4 regions of the Capillibacterium thermochitinicola genome follow, and region 1 is predicted to be linked to each of the others. Evidence: a T-box and tRNA genes for the amino acid it is inferred to sense, from the RefSeq annotation. Region 1 holds a T-box; the other regions hold tRNA genes.
What was found. A T-box is a leader RNA that pairs with one kind of tRNA and senses whether it is charged. The one in region 1 lies ahead of leuS (leucine--tRNA ligase), so its partner is inferred to be a tRNA-Leu.
Positions count from the first base shown of each region.

Region 2: it has a tRNA-Leu gene. The T-box ahead of leuS (leucine--tRNA ligase) is inferred to sense a tRNA for this amino acid. The anticodon was not compared.
Region 3: it has a tRNA-Leu gene. The T-box ahead of leuS (leucine--tRNA ligase) is inferred to sense a tRNA for this amino acid. The anticodon was not compared.
Region 4: it has a tRNA-Leu gene. The T-box ahead of leuS (leucine--tRNA ligase) is inferred to sense a tRNA for this amino acid. The anticodon was not compared.

Region 1 covers NZ_JAAKDE010000023.1:11,463-16,012, reverse strand. The annotation lists gene G5B42_RS09705 (glutamate-5-semialdehyde dehydrogenase) at 1-112, shown strand, start outside; gene nadD (nicotinate (nicotinamide) nucleotide adenylyltransferase) at 109-714, shown strand; gene G5B42_RS09695 (RNA recognition motif domain-containing protein) at 868-1,125, shown strand; gene yqeK (bis(5'-nucleosyl)-tetraphosphatase (symmetrical) YqeK) at 1,259-1,846, shown strand; gene rsfS (ribosome silencing factor) at 1,887-2,234, shown strand; T-box leader at 2,373-2,576, shown strand; gene leuS (leucine--tRNA ligase) at 2,619-4,550, shown strand, end outside.
Region 2 covers NZ_JAAKDE010000005.1:7,570-12,119, reverse strand. The annotation lists gene G5B42_RS03355 (IMPACT family protein) at 113-721, shown strand; tRNA gene G5B42_RS03350 (tRNA-Leu) at 1,094-1,180, shown strand; gene G5B42_RS03345 (sodium-translocating pyrophosphatase) at 1,379-3,367, shown strand; gene G5B42_RS03340 (alcohol dehydrogenase catalytic domain-containing protein) at 3,496-4,550, opposite strand, start outside.
Region 3 covers NZ_JAAKDE010000003.1:60,747-65,296, forward strand. The annotation lists gene G5B42_RS01730 (TolC family protein) at 1-1,077, opposite strand, end outside; gene G5B42_RS01735 (TolC family protein) at 1,084-2,142, opposite strand; tRNA gene G5B42_RS01740 (tRNA-Leu) at 2,446-2,532, opposite strand; gene G5B42_RS01745 (cation:proton antiporter) at 2,600-3,781, opposite strand; gene G5B42_RS01750 (P-II family nitrogen regulator) at 3,822-4,178, opposite strand.
Region 4 covers NZ_JAAKDE010000010.1:114,995-119,544, forward strand. The annotation lists gene G5B42_RS05695 (xylulokinase) at 1-844, opposite strand, end outside; gene G5B42_RS05700 (ROK family transcriptional regulator) at 919-2,079, opposite strand; tRNA gene G5B42_RS05705 (tRNA-Leu) at 2,345-2,427, shown strand; gene G5B42_RS05710 (fumarate hydratase) at 3,249-4,088, shown strand; gene G5B42_RS05715 (FumA C-terminus/TtdB family hydratase beta subunit) at 4,101-4,550, shown strand, end outside.

The sequences.
Region 1 (4,550 bases):
GGCCGAACTGGGAATTTCCACCCAAAAGTTGCATGCCCGCGGGCCGATGGGGTTGAGCGCCCTGACGACCACCAAATATATTATTTATGGGGACGGACAAATTCGCCAATGAAAGCCATAGGTATTTACGGGGGAAGTTTTGACCCCATCCACCTTGGCCATCTTCTCCTGGCGGAAACGGCCCGGGAAGAGTTGGCTTTAGAGCAAGTAATCTTTGTTCCGGCGGCCCAATCGCCATTGAAAAAGCACCGCCCTTATATCAATGATGCCGACCGTGTAGAACTGATCAAACTGGCCATCAGGGAAAACCCCGGTTTTACCCTTTCGGAAGTGGAGCTAAAACGCAAACCGCCTTCGTATACCGTTGATACCCTGAACTTCTTTCGCCAGGCCTACCCCGACCATGCGCTGTTTTTATTGATGGGACAAGATTCCCTGAATACCTTAACCGGTTGGCACCGTTTCGAGCAGCTTTTTACTTTGGCGACCTTGGCCGTGGGTGTCCGCCCTGGTTTTCCGGCCCAAGTACCCCCGGCCCTTGAGGCCTTCCGTGCACCGTCCGCCCAGAGTAAAGGGATCGTTTTTTTCCATAATCCGGAGGTGGCGATTTCGTCCAGCGCCATCCGGGAACGTCTGCGGCTCGGGAAATCTGTCCGTTATTGGCTGGAACCCCAGGTGCTAAAGTATATTTTAGCCAATAAGCTCTACACTTAAATAACAATATCACCGCTTCAACCTTTTCAACTTCTGTATGCGAATTTGAAAACAGTACTTTACCTTAGTTTCAATAATATTTGCCCTGGCGGGCAAAATAATTTCGGGCCTGCAAAGAACCTGTGATTCATGGCCGGAAACGAGGTGAAGCTGGTGAGTAAAACCCTGTATGTCGGCAATTTGCCCTGGGCCACTACGGACGAGGATTTGGCCGCTTTTTTTTCCAACGCGACAGAGGTATTGGCCAGTAGGGTAATTATAGACCGGGCAACCGGACGCTCGAAAGGCTTTGGCTTTGTTGAGGTGCCGGAGGACCAAGCCGAACAAGTAATTGCCATGATGAATGGCAAAGAATTAGGCGGGCGGGAGATCATTGTCAACGAAGCGCGGCCACTAAATACCACAAGCTGAGGGGGTGCCAGGCACCCCTTCTTGCTTAAAATGTAAAGAGCCGGTTTCAACCAGCCTTTTGTCGTTTTAGCGGCAGGGAAATGCGTAGCTTTGTGGAAAAAGATTTAATATACTATAATTAATCTTAAGCTTAATGGGGGTCTATATGAACCTTGAAACGCTCAGCCGCAAATTAAGTCAGACGCTTTCCCCGCCCCGTTTTCAACATTCATTAAGGGTAATGAATTTTGCCCGGGAACTGGCCCGCCATTACCAAATTCCGGAGGAGCCGGTGGCGGTGGCGGCTTTAATGCATGATGTCGCCCGCGAAAAAGACGGTCCGGAAATGCTCGCCTTGGCTAGTTCTTACCAGATTCCCATCTTGCCCCTGGACAAAAAGGCCCCCGTTTTACTTCACGGACAGGTTGGCGCCGAGCTTTTAAAACGCGAGTGGGCGATCACCGCCGAGCCGGTGCTTGAAGCGGTGGCCTACCATGTCACCGGCGCGCCAAAGCTGGGGATTGTAGGCGAATTAACGATCATCGCCGACTTTGCCGAGCCGGCCCGTCAGTTTTTTGCCGCCCAAGTTGCGCGGGAACTGGCCTTTCGAAACCGCCTAGCGGCTTTAAAGTACATTTATACTCAGAAGATTAGATATATTTTGGATGCCGGTTTCCTGTTGCATCCATTGACGCTGGAAGCCCGGAACATGCTTTTGCTGAATGAATCCGGCGAGGAGTAAATAAACACGGAAGGAAATTATGGTCGGAGGTTTAGGATGAATGGATTTTGACAAGGTCTTATCTGCTGCCTATACGGCAGTGATCGATCAGAAGGGGGAAAATCCCGTCATATTGGACTTGCGGGAGTTAACGGTGGTGACCGATTATTTTTTAATCACGACCGGCCGTAATCCTAATCACCTTAAGGCCTTGGCCGATCATCTCCTTGAAAAGCTTGGTGATTTAGGTTTAACCCCTTTCCGCCGGGAAGGGGATCAAGATGCCCGGTGGATCCTGCTGGATTACGGCTTTTTGGTTATTCATCTCTTAGGCCAGGACGAACGCGATTTTTACCGCCTGGAGGAGCTTTGGTACGGTGCAAAAAGATTAACTCCGACCATCGCTTGACATTTAAACCGCTCTGATTTATACTTTTATAAGGTTTACCAATCCCAAATAAGGTAAACTTTTCTTTTAAAAGATTGCCTCAATCGAAGATAAAAACCAGTGTTTCTTATTCTCGGCAACGGTTAAAGACTTAAAAGATGAGAACTGATGAAGGGGAGTAGTAGGTTGGATTAAGGGCTTAGAGAGCCGGTGGGTGGTGCAAACCGGACCCGGGATCGGACCGAACTCACCCCGGAAGTTCAGGAATGAAAATTCCTGACCTGTTCCAGGGTTAATGGACAAGAGGGCATTCCGGAGGAATGCCGAAACAGGGTGGTACCGCGACTGTTGTTCGCCCCTGGTCAGAAAATGACCAGGGGTCTAAATTTTATTGGAGGGATTTTGATGACGACAAAATACGACCGTTATCAGCCGCGCAAAATTGAACCTTTTTGGCGGCAAAAGTGGGAAGAATCGGGCCTTTACCGTTCGGTAATCAGGAAGGATAAACCGAAATTTTATGCCTTGACCATGCTGCCTTATCCCAGTGGTGATCTGCATATCGGTCACTGGTATGCCATGGTTCCTTCCGATGCCCAGGCCCGTTTTAAACGGATGAACGGTTATAATGTCTTGTTCCCGATCGGCTTTGACGCATTCGGTCTTCCGGCCGAGAATGCTGCCATCAAGCGGAACGTGCACCCGCAAAAATGGACCATGAACAATATTGAACGGATGCGGGAACAATTAAAGTCGATGGGCGCCATCTTTGACTGGCAACGGGAAGTGATTACCTGTTTACCGGGTTACTATAAATGGAGCCAATGGCTTTTCCTGAAGCTTTATGAACGGGGTTTGGCTTACAAAAAGATGGCCCCGGTAGACTTTTGTCCGACCTGTAATACCACTTTGGCGCGGGAACAAGTTTGGGGCGAAGACCGCCATTGCGAACGGTGTGAGACACCTGTGGTGAAAAAAGAACTGGACCAGTGGTTCCTGAAAATTACCGACTATGCCGAGGAATTGCTGGACTTTTCCAAGATCGACTGGCCGGAACGGGTTGTCTCCATGCAGAAGAACTGGATCGGCAAGAGTGAAGGGGCCGAGGTTGACTTTGAATTGCCGAACCAGGAAAAACTGACGGTCTTTACCACCCGGCCGGATACTTTATGGGGAGTCACCTTTATGGTGCTGGCCCCGGAACATCCCTTGGTGGATAAGCTCACCACGGAGGAGTATAAAGAGCAAGTTAAAGCTTATCAATATGCGGCCAGCCGCCAAAGTGAGATTGAACGCCTGGCCGTTGATAAGGAAAAAACCGGTGTTTTCACTGGAAGTTATGCGGTCAACCCGGTGAACGGTGAAAAAATTCCGATTTGGATTGCCGATTACGTCATGATGGGCTATGGTACGGGGGCGATCATGGCGGTTCCCGCCCATGACGAGCGGGACTATGCCTTTGCCCGGAAATATAATCTCCCAATTAAGGTAGTCATCTCACCCGACGAGGGGTTGCCCGAACCCTTGACCGCCCCTTACACCGAGGTCGAAAATGGTAAGATGGTCAATTCCGGCCCCTTCACCGGCGTACCGGCGCAGGAAGGGAAAGCGCGGGTCATTGCCTGGCTTGAGGAAAAAGGACTGGGCCGTCGAGCCGTCAATTACCGTTTACGGGACTGGCTGATCAGCCGCCAGCGGTACTGGGGGACCCCCATTCCCATCGTCTACTGCGATAAATGCGGCACCGTTCCAGTTCCCGAGAAAGACCTGCCTGTTCTCTTACCGGAAGATGCCGAGTTCTTACCAACGGGCGAATCACCGCTGAAACACCATGCGGGTTTCCTGCATACCGAATGTCCCCGCTGTGGGGGTCCGGCCCGCCGGGAAACGGACACGATGGATACCTTTATCTGTTCTTCCTGGTACCAATATGCTTATCTCAGTCCTTATTATGAAGGGCCCATTCCCTTTGACCGGGCGGAAGCGGATTACTGGCTCCCGGTTGACCTGTACACCGGCGGCGTCGAGCACGCTTGTATGCATCTGATCTACACCCGTTTCTTCACCAAAGCCATGCGCGACCTTGGCCTGGTTGACTTCGACGAACCAATGCTCGTTCTAAGAAACCAGGGGATCATCCTTGGTGAAGACAGTGAGAAGATGAGTAAATCCCGGGGGAATGTGGTGGCGCCCGATGATCTGGTTAACACCTACGGGACGGATACAGTCCGGGTTTACCTCATGTTCGGGTGGCGCTGGGAAATGGGCGGCCCCTGGGACAGCAAAGGCATTGAAGGAAGCTACCGCTTCTTGAACCGGGTTTGGGAACTGTTGCTA
Region 2 (4,550 bases), on a different contig from region 1:
TGCCCCGCCCCTCCGGCGGCGGCCGTCTTCCCAAGCTTTAAAGCGAAGGAATCTTTCCCCCAAATGTGGAATAATGGATTAAGGATTTGACATGGATTTTATGAGGTGAACGATGGAACCAGTATACTTTACCGTCGCCCAGGAACAGACGTGGGAACAGAAGATCGAACGTTCACGCTTCATCGGCCACGCCGCGCCGGTGGCCGATGCCGACGAAGCCCAGGCCTTTATTGGCCGGATCAAAACCGAAGTTCATCCCCAGGCCACCCACAACTGTTTCGCCTACCGGATCGGCCTGGGCGAAAACCCGGTCACCTACTATAGCGACCATGGGGAGCCGTCCGGGACCGCCGGCCGGCCGATTCTCAACGCCATCCTGCAACAGGAGCTCACCAATACGGTGGTGGTGGTCACCCGCTACTTCGGCGGAAAAAAACTGGGTGTCCGGGGCTTAATCGACGCCTACCATTCCACCGCCCTACAAACACTCCTCGCCGCCGGGCGGCGTCCTTTTCGCCCCACCTTCACACTGACCTTGACGCTGCCGTACCCGCAGTTACCAGTCGTCAACCGTCTGCTCCAGACCTACGAAGGCAAGCTTGTCAAGGAGGAGTACGGCGCGGTGGTCAGCCTGACCGTCCATGTTCCGGAAAGCAACCGTGCCGCTTTAACCGGCGCTTTGCAGGGACTGTCCGCCGTGAAATGGGCGGAGGGGCACTGACGCCCCCCGTCTTCCATACAGCCAAGAACACGAATGAACTACTCGTTCAATCCCCTTTCTCAATTTTATGCTCTTGGCGGAGGGCCCTTTTCCGGCCACCGGAATATCTTAATACTAAAGAAATGAGTTTACCACCGATTAAACTCGTTTCTCGCCAACCCATCCTTTCTCCGGCCTTGACCGCACCAAAGGCCAATCTGTCTCTGGACAATGCCATTTGATTCCGGGCGGTTTTTACCGCCCTTTTTTAAAGAGCCGGCCAGTTCCTTTCGCCCAAGGATCTCCCGAAAAACCGTTTTCTGGACCATGATAAATCCTTGACAGCGGCCGCCTTCTTTGTTACAATGAAGGTCGAAGATGTTTAAAACCCGTGCCGAAGTGGCGGAATTGGCAGACGCAGTAGACTCAAAATCTACCGCCCTCAAAAGCGTGCCGGTTCGAGTCCGGCCTTCGGCACCAAGAAAAATCACCCCATTAAGGGGGTTTTTTTTATGCGCTTTTTTGGTCATATTACAGATAAAACCCGATTTTTGCAATGTTAACCCATTGGAAACCTAAAATTCAGTAGGGTTTTTCCGGAAGAACACGAAACATTAACGGCGGGAACGCTTCGCCCTTTCATACACTACTAAGCTACTTGCTGTTGGAGGTGGAACCTTGTCTTTCTGGTCTAATTTATGGTCGGATTTGTTTTGGGTTGTACCTCTGGTCGGAATTGTGACTTTACTGGTGGTCTGGTCTTATTACCGTCAGATTAAAAAGGCGGATCCCGGTAACGAAAAGATGCAGGAGATTAGCCATGCGATCCGCACCGGTGCTTTTGCCTTTATTCGTCGGGAATACACCAGCGTCGCCTGGGTCTTGTTAATCGCCCTCCCCATCATCTATTTCACCTTGGATCTGCCCACCCTGGTCACTTTTCTGATCGGTGCTTTCCTTTCGTTGCTGGCCGGGTTTATCGGGATGAACGCGGCGACCCTGGCCAACGTCCGGACGGCCCAGGCTGCGAAAAATGGAACCGTGGCAGCTTTACAGATCGCCTTCCCCGCCGGTGCAATTATGGGTTTGACCGTCGTTGGTCTGAACCTGGTCGGAATTTCCGTCCTTTATCTCCTCTTTGGCGAGCCGGAATTACTTACCGGATACGGCTTAGGCTCTTCTTTGGTGGCTTTGTTTGCCCGCTTTGGGGGCGGGATCTATACGAAAGCGGCCGACGTCGGCGCGGATCTCGTTGGTAAATTGGAAGAAGGAATTCCGGAAGACGACCCGCGGAACCCGGCGGTCATCGCCGATAACGTCGGGGATAACGTCGGGGATGTCTGTGGCATGGGCAGCGACCTTTTTGAAAGCGAAGCGGAAGTGATGGTGGCCGCCATGTCGCTCGGGGCAACTTTAACCGCCCGTTACGGAGCCAAGGCCATTGTCGGGCCGGTTCTCCTCTTTGCCATCGGGGTGCTGGCTTCAGTGCTTGGCGTCTACTTCATTCGCATGCGGAAAAACAGTAACGTGTATAGCGCGATCAACAACGGGAACTATGTCACCTGCGCCTTGGCGGTACTGGGCGGATTTTTCTTCACCAAGTTTTACCTGAATGACCTTTCCCTTTTCGGGGCGGTCATGGTTGGCCCGATTGCCGGGTTACTGGTGGGGCTGGCCTCCGAATACTATACTTCCGACGAGAAGCAACCTGTTCGTGCGCTGGCCGCGGCGGCGCAAACAGGTACCGCCACCACCATCATTGACGGTGTGGCCATCGGCATGAAATCGACGGTGTTGCCGATCCTGATCACCGCCGGTGCCGTCTTGATTGCCCACCGTTTCGGCGGTTTCTTCGGGCTGGCTTTAAGTGCGGTCTCGATGCTTTCCATCTCCGGCATTACCATTGCCGTCGATGCCTATGGCCCGGTGGCCGACAATGCCGGCGGTATTACCGAAATGGCCGGTCTCCCCGAAGAAGTCCGGGAAGTCACCGATACCCTCGATTCGGTTGGCAACTCCATGGCCGCCGTGACCAAGGGCTTCGATATCTCCGCGGCGGCGCTCACCGCCTTATCCTTGTTTGCCGCTTACGCCAGCGCCGCCCAGCTTGAGGCGATCGATTTGTTGTCCCCCTCGGTCATTATCGGGTTGTTTATCGGCGGGATCATGCCCTTCTTCTTCTCGGCCCAGGCCTTGGAGGCGGTCGGACGGGCGGCCGGGTTTATGATTGAGGAGGTCCGTCGGCAGATGCGGGAGATCCCCGGGCTGCGGGAAGGAAAAGCCAAACCCGACTATGCCCGCTGCGTCGATATCTCCACCCGGGTGGCGTTGAAAGAGATGACCCTCCCCAGTGTCATTGCCCTGCTCGCTCCGGTCGTCGTCGGCTTTGCCCTCGGGAAGGAAGCATTGGCCGGTGTCCTTGGCGGTTCCCTCTTGACCGGAATGTTGATGGCCCTTTTCCTGGCCAACTCCGGCGGAGCTTGGGATAACGCGAAAAAATACATCGAAGCCGGGAACTTCGGCGGGAAGAAGTCGCCCGCCCACGAAGCCGCGGTCATCGGGGATACCGTCGGCGATCCCTTCAAGGATACGGCCGGTCCCAGCTTAAACATCCTCTTTAAACTGGTGGAGATCGTGGCGCTGACGATTGCGCCTCTGATTAGATAACTATACGTCATACAGGCACCTTTATATTAACAAATAATAAGAACGGCCCTGTTCTCAGGGGGCCGTTCTTTTCTATTTCATTTTGTTGAGCGGTTTAAACTCCGCCGCCTGGATCACCGGGACCCGTCCTAAAAAACGATGGCAACCTTAAAGTCACCGTACTTACCGGTCGCGGCATCGAAAGCATCTTCCCACTGTTCGATGGGGAATGTTTTGCTGACAATACCGTCGGTCTTGAGCGTCCCGTCGGCAATTGCGTTAATCACATAATCATAGCAATAGGGTGACAAGTGCGCGCCCAGCACATCAAGTTCTTTACGGTCACCAATGATCGACCAGTCAACGGTCGCCGGCTCACCGAAGACCGAAAATTCGATAAAGCGGCCGAGTTTACGGATCATCTGGAGACCCTGCCCAACAGCCGAAGGATGCCCCGTCGCTTCGATATAAACATCGCAGCCGTAATTCCCGGTCAATCTTTTTACTTCGCTGACCACATCGACTTTACCCGGGTTCATCACCAGATCAGCCCCGAATTCCTTCGCTTTGGCCAGCCGGCTGTCCATCATGTCGAGGACGATCAGGGTTTTCGGATTACGCTGTTTTGCGTAGGTCACCATGCCCAAGCCCAAGGTACCGGCCCCAGCAATCACGACCACATCCTCGCATGAGATATTGGCTCGGTCCACACAGTGTTTTGAACAACTGTAGGGTTCAATCAAAAGGGCCTTTTCCAGCGGCAGGTCCGCGGGCACGACATACTTCAGGGCTTCCTTCGGCAGGCGAATATATTCCGCCATCCCCCCGTTTAGGCTGTTAAAGAAGCCGAAGATCCGGTGGGGTTCACACATCCAGTAGTGTCCTGTTTTGCAGAACCGGCATTCCCAGCAAGGAACAATTTGTTCGGCCGCCAGGCGTTGCCCAAGTTCATAGCCTTTTACGTTCGCGCCCATCTGGACGATCCGCCCGATAAATTCGTGCCCGGGGATAAACGGCGGCTCGACCCACCGCGGCTGGACTTGGTCGCCCCAAAACATCGCCGCCCCGTGCCGGCACTTAATGTCACCCGCACATACGCCACAACCTTCCACCTTTAAAATTATATCATCCGGACCGCATTCGGGCGTGGGCCAACTGGTTTCCAGTACATACTCCCCCGGTTTTTTGGCAACTAGTGCTTTCA
Region 3 (4,550 bases), on a different contig from region 1:
GATCCCCCCGTCCCACAACCGATAATTGAGGTTCAGGTTAAGGGTCCAGCTCTGCCGGGATGAATCGTAAGTTCCGCCCCCGTTCACCTGCGGCCAATACTCCCCTTGTTTCCACCGCCAATCCTGTTCCAACTGGGCACGGTCCAAACGTTTCGCGGCCAGTTGGTGATGGGTGGCTTCCAGCCGTTGTAAATAGGCCGCATGGTCTTGCGCGGTCACAGGTTGCGTTTGCACCTCCGCCCGCAGTTGCCGGAGGTAACTATTGTCCTCTTCCAACTTCACTTGGTAATCCGCCGGCAACCCCAGCGCCAGCCGCCACTGGCGCTCGGCCTCATGATAGCGGTTGGCGGCTTGTTTTCGTTTGTATTCCGCCTGTTTCAAAGCGACTTGAGCGCTGAGCAGCTGCATCTCGCCGGCTTCCCCGATCGCCGCCCGCTCCCGGGTTAACCTCAGCTCATCAACGGCAAAGCCGTACTCGGCTTCCGCCACCGCCAGTTGTTCCGCCAGACGCAATAAATTAAGGTAACCTTCCAGCCACTCAATCTTCATCCTGGTCGCTTGCCAAGCCAGATTCGCCTCCGCTTTTTGTAAATTAATCAGGGTTCGCAGGTACCTCTGCTCTTCCGCCGAGGGGACCCAAGGAAAAAGCCGTTGGTTGAGGGAGAAGGAAAAGCCGACCTCCGGTTCGGCCGCAGTGTTTAAATCCTTCTTTAAAGTTAACTGCGGTTCCAAAGCAAGCCCGAACCGGAAGGCTTTACGGCCGGTAATTCCGGCCCGTACCTGTTCCGTTTCCTCACGGCCGGAGAGTGGTTCCGCCTTCTCTCCTGTTCCGGACAGGCTTAAGCCTCCGTCTAAGTTCAGTTGCCAGCGTAGACTCGTTTCGATGGTGGCCAGTTCCCGCTGGATCTGCTCCACCTCTTGCCGCAGCGTGATCAGGGACGGGCTATGTTCGAGGCCCCAGGCGATCACTGCAGCCAAACTGTCCGGTTCCGCAGCCTCTTGCCCCTGAACGGGCCGGACCAGGAGAACCAGCAACAGGAAAAAGCAGAAAACACGCAAAGATTTACCTTTTTTCATGGTCGTTTACACCTCCAGGTCCAGACCCAGCATTTGTTGGAATTCCCACTTTTTGAGCTGATAATTGGTAACGGCACTAAACATTTGGTACTCGGCCTGGAGAAGTTCGGCCTCGGCCGCCAGGCGGTCTACTTCCTTCAAAAGTCCCACTTCATATTGTTTTTGGACCTTTTCGAAATTCGCCCGGACCGCGGCCAAATGAACCCGGTTCAACGCCAAATCCTCCGTCAGTTGCTTTAAAGCCGCGTACTGCTGACGGACGGAGTTCTCCAGCTCCCACGCAGTTTCTTCCTGGCGGAGCAAGGCAAGCTGCAGATTGTTCTTAAGTTCTTGGAGCTCAACCGCCGGTACCGAACCAAGCTGTGCCCGTTCCAGCGCAATCTGGGCCAGCTCTACTTCCAGCGTCACCGCCCGCAGACTAAGGCTGCTTGCGCGGGCCCGGTTTTGACAGTCAGTTTCGCTTAATTCCCAGGTCAGCGCTGTTTCCACCGGCTGCAAACGGAAGACGGGTCCGTCCGGCGGCCAGCCGATCTCCTTCGCCAACTGGCGCCGTAACTGTTCATAGCTGTCTTCCGCCTTTTTCAACTCGAGACGGGCGCGGTGGTACTCGTTCTCTTGTCGCATCAAGGCCAAACGGGTCTCATACCCTTGGGCCACCCGCTGTTTGAGCTGCTCCAGGGTCAGCGTCTCCCACGCCAGCCGTTTCTGGCGCCAGGTTATTTCCTGCTCGGTTTGGAGCACCTCCAAATACTTCCGGGCAATCTGAAGCAGCGCTTGGTTTTTGGTCCGCCGGTAATTATCTTCCGCCTGCAACAGATTTAATTCCAGTTGTAACTGGGTGTGACGCGAACCGGCCAGTGTACTTGTGACTTTGTTTCGCTCATAATTAAGACGGGCGTTTTCCCAAGTAAGCCAGGCCTTTTTAATTCCGTAGTTCGCCTCCAACCCCAGCGCCAGCGCTTCCGCCAAACTTAACTCCTGCGTGGCTGCCGCCGGAACCAGCGGGGAAATGACCAGCGCCATCAGCGCCCCCAAGAGCATGGCATAGATTATGTTCTTCCGCAACCGTTCTCCCTCCTATGTTCAAGCCGAATAAAAAAGGGACAAAAACACTGTTTTTTTATAAAGGTAGGGTGCCCAAGGTTTGCCAGCAGAGTCGGCAAGCCAAACCCCTGTTTCTTCAGTATCACCCAAATAAACGCCATTTTGTCTAGATTGTTCCTTTCAACCCCAACTTTAGACCAAAAGGTTTTTTATACCAAAAAAGGCCGCCCTAAAAACGGCCTTTCGCCATATTAATCTGCGATCCCTTTCTTTTTTGAACTAAAAAATAAACCTCCGTCATTCAACGGAGGTAAAAAACTTTTTTGGTGCCGAAGGCGGGATTTGAACCCGCACGGGAGTACTCCCACTGCGCCCTGAACGCAGCGCGTCTGCCAATTCCACCACTTCGGCATCGCATCACTTATTATAACCGAAAAACACCGGCTTGTAAAGGGGTAAACTTGCTAAAAGATCATGGTTAATTACCGGCAATGTGCGCTTCACCGGCTTTCACAATCGCTAGTTTCGCAAAGAACGGACCGATGATCTCATAAACCACGACCGAACCCAGGATAACGGTGGTGACCATACCGGCGATTTCGGGCATACCCTGCTGGACCAGCAAGGTAAGGCCAATGGCCACCCCGGCCTGGGGAACCAGGCCCAACCCCAAATACTTGCGGACGACCGCCGGGGCGTTACTAATCAGCGCACCGAAAGTGGCGCCGCCGATCTTCCCAAGGACCCGGCTGACAATATACGCAACCCCAACTAGACCAACCTTGGCCAACAGGCCCAGATGTAAATTGGCCCCGGCTAAAACGAAAAAGAGGACATAAATCGGAGTATCCACGGTACTGACCAACCGGAACATCTTTTCCGCCTGGTGGGGCAGGAGATTCACCGCGACACAACCCATGGTCATCCCGGCGAGCAAAGCGGAAAGGTGCAGGACCTCCGCCAGACCGGCCTGCAGGAAAACCATTCCCAGCGCCAGGACCAATTTATCCGGTTTTTCCTTAAGCCGAGTGGCCAAGAGCAAAAGAACAACTCCAAAAACGATTCCTAAAATGATTGAGCCGAATAGTTCCCAAAGGGGCGCCGCAATCATCGCCGCCACTCCCCCGCTGACTTTCCCGGCGAGGATTTTCGCCAACGCCATGGTGATGCCAAAGGCGATCAAACAAAAGGCATCGTCGAGCGCAACAACGGCCAACAGATTGCTGGTCAAAGGACCCTTGGCCTTGTATTCCCGGAGGACCATAATGGTGGCCGCCGGGGCGGTCGCAGTGGAAATGGCCCCGAATAGCAGAGCGGAATGGAGTTCCACTCCTAAGAGGCAATGCAGGGTTAAGGCAACAAAAAGATACGCCCCCATTGCCTGTGTGACAGTAATGACCATCACGCTTTTCCCGCATTTCTTTATTTCATTCAGCGATAGTGCGCCGCCGATGGAAAAGGCGATAATACTTAAAGCAATCGAATTGATTGGCGTTAAGACAGTAATCGTTTCCTCAGAAATTATATTAAAAACCGACGGGCCGAGCAGTAAACCGATGAGGAGATAGCCGGTGACCGCCGGTAGTTTTAAATGGTTAACTACTTTTCCAGCAACAAGACCGGTGATTAAAATTATTCCTAAATATAAGATAACATTCATTGCCAAAACACCCTTCCCCTGAATTATCATCAAGCAATGTTTACGGTAATTTTCGTCCCAAACCAACCGCTTTGGTCACCGGAAGGACGAACATCATCCCCGTACAGGCCTCTTCGAAGTTATGAAACATGGCGGACAGTTTTTCCATTGCCTGCGCGATCTTTTCCGGGTGTTTGGAGATGGCAAAGATGGTTCGGTTATGTTGGTGTTCCCGGTTGGCCAAATCCCGGAGTCCAAAGAAAATAGGAATATGGGTGGCGAGAACCTTCGCCATTCCTTGGGTCTCCATAATCGTCGCGCCCCGGATTTCGCATTCCAGCAAGACTTCCAAGACCGGCTCCAGTTTCTCCGGGTCATCGATGATGATAAAGAGGGCTTGAATGTTTTCCTCTTGCATCGTAAGTCTCCTTTCATTATTTAAAAAATCTGCTTATTGACTCAACCAAATATCATAGCGGTTTCCCCTTTCCGGGTCAAATTGAAAACGCCCAGAAATAAGGCGAGAAAACTCGTTCCTCTCCTTGGGGGCGTTCTCAAGGTAAAGTTCCTCTTCATTGTTTTTATCTTTGGGGCAAAGCTTTATAATGCTTAATAATACGGGCCAATGTTTAAATTCTGTATATTTTTGGGGAAGTAATCGTAAAATATAGGCGTACTTTGGAGTTTTAGGCAAAATTTAGCCCTTTAGGGTGCCTGATGGAGCAATGGAACGCTATTTTTGACTAACCAGTACAAATTATGCTTTTTTACCGAAACAAGCCGATTATGC
Region 4 (4,550 bases), on a different contig from region 1:
TTGATTTCCGGTCGTATTCCGGTTGGGCGCCGACCCCGTAAACGACCCCGCTCGTCCCGGCGGTTGCGGCCACTTCACCGGGGTTCATGACATTAAGGGAGAAGGCGTTATTCGGCTGGTCCCCGGCCCGGTAGGCAACTAATGTCCCCGGCTTCAAGCCCAAGGCGTCCGCGGCCGATTTCGTTAATTCTCCTTGCGGGGCAAAAGTCGGAACCACTTCCGGAATCAGATCCCGGTCGATACCGTAATGGTCGAGGAGCAAGTCGGCCAGTTTTTGTTCCTGGTAGTCCCAGAGGATCCCCTCGGAGAGGCCGGAAGGGGTGGTCTGAATATTCCCGGTCAGCTTCATGGCCAGGTAATCACCGGGGAGCATTGCCTTGTAGATCTTTTGGTAGATCGCCGGCTCGTTTTCTTGCACCCACTTTAATTTGGAAGCGGTAAAGTTCCCCGGGGAGTTCAGCAAGCGGGATAGGCACAGGTCCGGCCCGAGGGCGTGGAACGCCCGGTCGCCGATCTCGGCGGCCCTGCTGTCACACCAGATGATCGCCGGGCGCAGGACTTGACCCGCTTTGTCGACCAGGACCAGCCCATGCATCTGGTAGGAAATCCCGATGGCCTTAATGGCTTCCGGTTTGACTTCGGCTTTTGCCAGTAACATGGCGGTCGCTGCTTGCACGTGTTGCCACCAGGTTTCCGGGTGTTGTTCCGCCCAGCCAGGTCGCGGAGCGTCGATGGCCAGTTCGGTTTGGGGGGAAACCGCTGAAGCCACCAGTCGACCATCGGCGGCCAGCAGGGAAGCTTTGATTGAGGAGCTTCCCAGATCATATCCTAGTAAATATGCCATTTTCACCATCCTTTTTTTCAAGTTTCGTTCAACCGGTTTTGAACCTCCGTCATCACCTCGCTTTTTCCGGCTACTCAGGTCAACGCATTGATGATCTGCTCAAGAACGATGGTGCCCATGCCCAAAGCAGCCGCCTTGTTACCGAGTTGGGAAAATTCCAAGCGGACACCGGCATAGGACTTCTCCAGGGTCCGTTCTTTGATCTCCTTCAGCAACGAGTTGAAAATCAACGGTTTAACGTTGGCAATCTCACCCCCGATGATCACCATCTCCGGATTCAAGCCGTTGATCACACTGGCGATCCCGAGGCCGAGGTATTTGGAGACCGTCTGGAGGACATTGGTTGCGCAGTGGTCGTCTTCGTGGCATTTAAGGAGAAATTCCGGGAATGTAATTTGTTGATTACCGGTTTCTTCCGCGTACATCCGGAGGGCGGCCGCGTTCGAGGCGTAAACCTCCCAGCAGCCCCTGTTCCCGCACCGGCAGGGCAAACCCTCCGGCTCCACCGTCATATGCCCGAATTCGCCCGCATTGCGCAGATGTCCGGAGAATAACCTATGGTCGATGATTAACCCGCAACCGATCCCCATGCCGACAGAGATGTAAGCCAGATGGCCGACATTGCGTCCCAAGCCGAACTCCACTTCGCCCAAGGCGCCGGCATTGGCTTCGTTTTCAAGATAGACCGGTTTATCCAAAGCAAGCATGGCCGGTAGATCCACGTTTTTCCACCCAAGGTTCGGCGCAAAATCGATGATCTCCGCTTCATTGTTGAGGACGCCCGGGACACCGATCCCGATTCCCCCCAGTTTTGCCCAGGGGATTTTGTGTGTGGCCAATAAATCGTGGATAAAAGTTTTGAGCAGGGGAACAACCTGCCACTCATCCCGGCCCTGAAAAGCAACTTCCTTTTCCGCCTGGACATCGCCTTTAAAATCAAGGAGGACGCCCACGATGCGGTCGACTTGAAGGTCAAGCCCCAGAGTATAACAGTAGTCCGGGTTTAACTGATAGAGGAGGGATCTTCGCCCACCGGTCGAGCGGGCGATCCCGCTGTTGAGGATCAAGTTCTCCTCTTCCAATTCGCGGATGAATGTCGCCACGGTCGTGGTACTTAAACCAAGTTCCTCGGTGAGTTCGCGCTTGGAAACCACTTGTTTGGCTTTGACGCAACGGAGGATCTGCGCTTTGTTGTTGGTCCGCATAAGCTCCTGATTGATTGCCTTTTTAAACATTGCCCAACCTCGATTCCGACTTTTAATGGTGTGTTGCCAATGTTAATAAAAAACTTTTAAAAAGTGATTTATAATATTCGCGAATGACCCGCCATATTCCTGCCGCGCGCCAGGAAAAAATACGGACGCGAAAAGCCGTTTGCTTGAGGGCCGATTCGCTGCCAATTGGATGATAAATAATCGATGGGCAAAAAGCGCATGACCAAAAACGGATCCGGCCTTGACAATAACAACTAAAGGTTGTATAATCATTTATGCTGAATGTGCCCAGGTGGCGGAACTGGCAGACGCGTACGTTTGAGGGGCGTATGGGCAACCGTACCGGTTCAAGTCCGGTCCTGGGCACCATAAGAAAGTCCACTGCAGAAGTACCGGGAGGTACCGATGCAGTTTTTTTGTTTATATAACCTTAAAAAAACAAAGACGCCTTTCGGCGTCTTTGTGGTCTTTTATTTTTTTTTTCTTTTGGCTTCGAAGAGAATATAATTGCGTTTATATAAGGTTATGCCATATAATTTTTCTTCTCTAAATCTAGCAGTAGTTTTTCCTTCAAACCTTGCTCGTATCTTCTAATTTGGCGGGGTATTGTTGAAGACTTTCCGGCTTTTAATAGGGTTATTCATGTCAAATGTGAACATTAATTGTTTAATTTTTTAGTGTTTCAGGGGGAGGTCTGCCTGTTGAAGCATTCTCCTTTCTTCTTTTAACTCTTTTCGAGGCTGAGACGGGATTCGTTTTTAGATTAACTTCATTATACGATAATAAGTTATAAATTACAAAAATATAATATAAAATTTCGGTGGTATGTCCGTATGATCTAAAACATATAAACTTTATAAAAATGGAAAGAGTTGTCAATAAGATATACCCTAAGAGTTGAAGGTAAAAGATTACACCGGGAGTTAATAAATCAATAGAAGGAGAAAACTGTGGGTTAACGAATATAATGAATAAATATTAATAGATGAAGAAAAAAAATGAGCAAACGGGTGAAGTGGTGGACTGGATACCGAATGATTGCTACACTGCAGTGTGGTTTCACTGTTTTAAAGATGATATAAAGAGATATAATCCGGTCCTGGGCACCATAAGAAAGTCCACTGCAGAAGTACCGGGAGGTACCGCGGCAGTTTTTTTATTTTTAGTGTCAGTTTTGCGGGGGGATGGTCGTGCGGGAGCTCAATGTGGGAGTGGTTACGGAGACGGTCGCCCGGTTGTGTGTTGAGGCCTGCCGGGAACTCGGGGCGGATGTCCGCGCTTTGCTGGAAAAAGCCCGTAACGAGGAGGAGTCGGCGTTCGGTTGTTTCATCCTTGACCAAGTGTTGGCGAATTTGGCGGTGGCGGCCCGGGAACAACTGCCCATTTGCCAGGACACCGGGATCTGTGTGGTTTTTCTGGAAATCGGCCAGGATCTGCACCTGACCGGTGGGGACTTGGAGGAAGCGGTCAATGCGGGTGTCCGCCGGGGGTACCAGGAGGGTTACCTCCGGAAGTCGGTGCTTTCGCCCTTGACCCGGGTTAACACGCAGGATAATACGCCGGCGGTGATCCACACCCGGATCGTGCCGGGGGATCGCCTGAAGGTGACCGTCGCCCCCAAGGGGGCCGGCAGTGAGAACATGAGCCGTTTGCAGATGCTGAAACCGGCCGACGGGATCGAGGGCGTAAAGCGCTTTGTCCTGGAAACGGTGGCGGCGGCGGGGGGGTGTGCCTGTCCGCCGCTGATTGTGGGGGTAGGGATCGGCGGTACAATGGAAAAGGCGGCTCTCCTGGCGAAAAAAGCCCTGATCCGCCCGGCCGGGACGACCAGTGCCGAGCCGGCGGTCGCCGCCCTCGAAGCGGAACTGTTGGCTTTAATCAACCAAACCGGGATTGGACCGCAGGGGCTGGGCGGAAAGGTAACGGCTCTGGCGGTACACATTGAGACCTACCCCACCCACATCGCCGCCCTTCCGGTGGCGGTGAACCTTCAGTGCCATGTTGCCCGCCACCGGAGCGCAATCTTGTGAGGTGAGAAACAAGTGGCGAAAACCAAAGCACTCCAAACCCCGGTCCGCCCGGAAGAGCTGGCCGGTTTGACCAGTGGGGACCTGGTCTCCTTATCGGGGATCGTTTACACCGCCCGTGATGCAGCCCACCAACGACTGGTGGCCCAGTTGGCAGCGGGGCAGCCGTTGCCGTTCGTCCTGGACAACCAGGCCCTTTTTTACACCGGACCCAGTCCGACGCCGCCGGGAAAGGCCATCGGTTCCTGCGGCCCGACGACCAGCAGCCGGATGGACGGGTACACCCCGGCTTTACTGGAGAAGGGTTTAAAGCTTATGATCGGGAAGGGTCCCCGTTCGGCCGAGGTCGTGGCGGCGATCCGCCGGTACCGGGCCGCTTACCTGGTGGCGACCGGTGGGGCGGCGGCGCTGCTGGCCCAGTGTGTAAAGAAGGCCGAGCTGATTGCCTATCCCGACCTGGGCCCG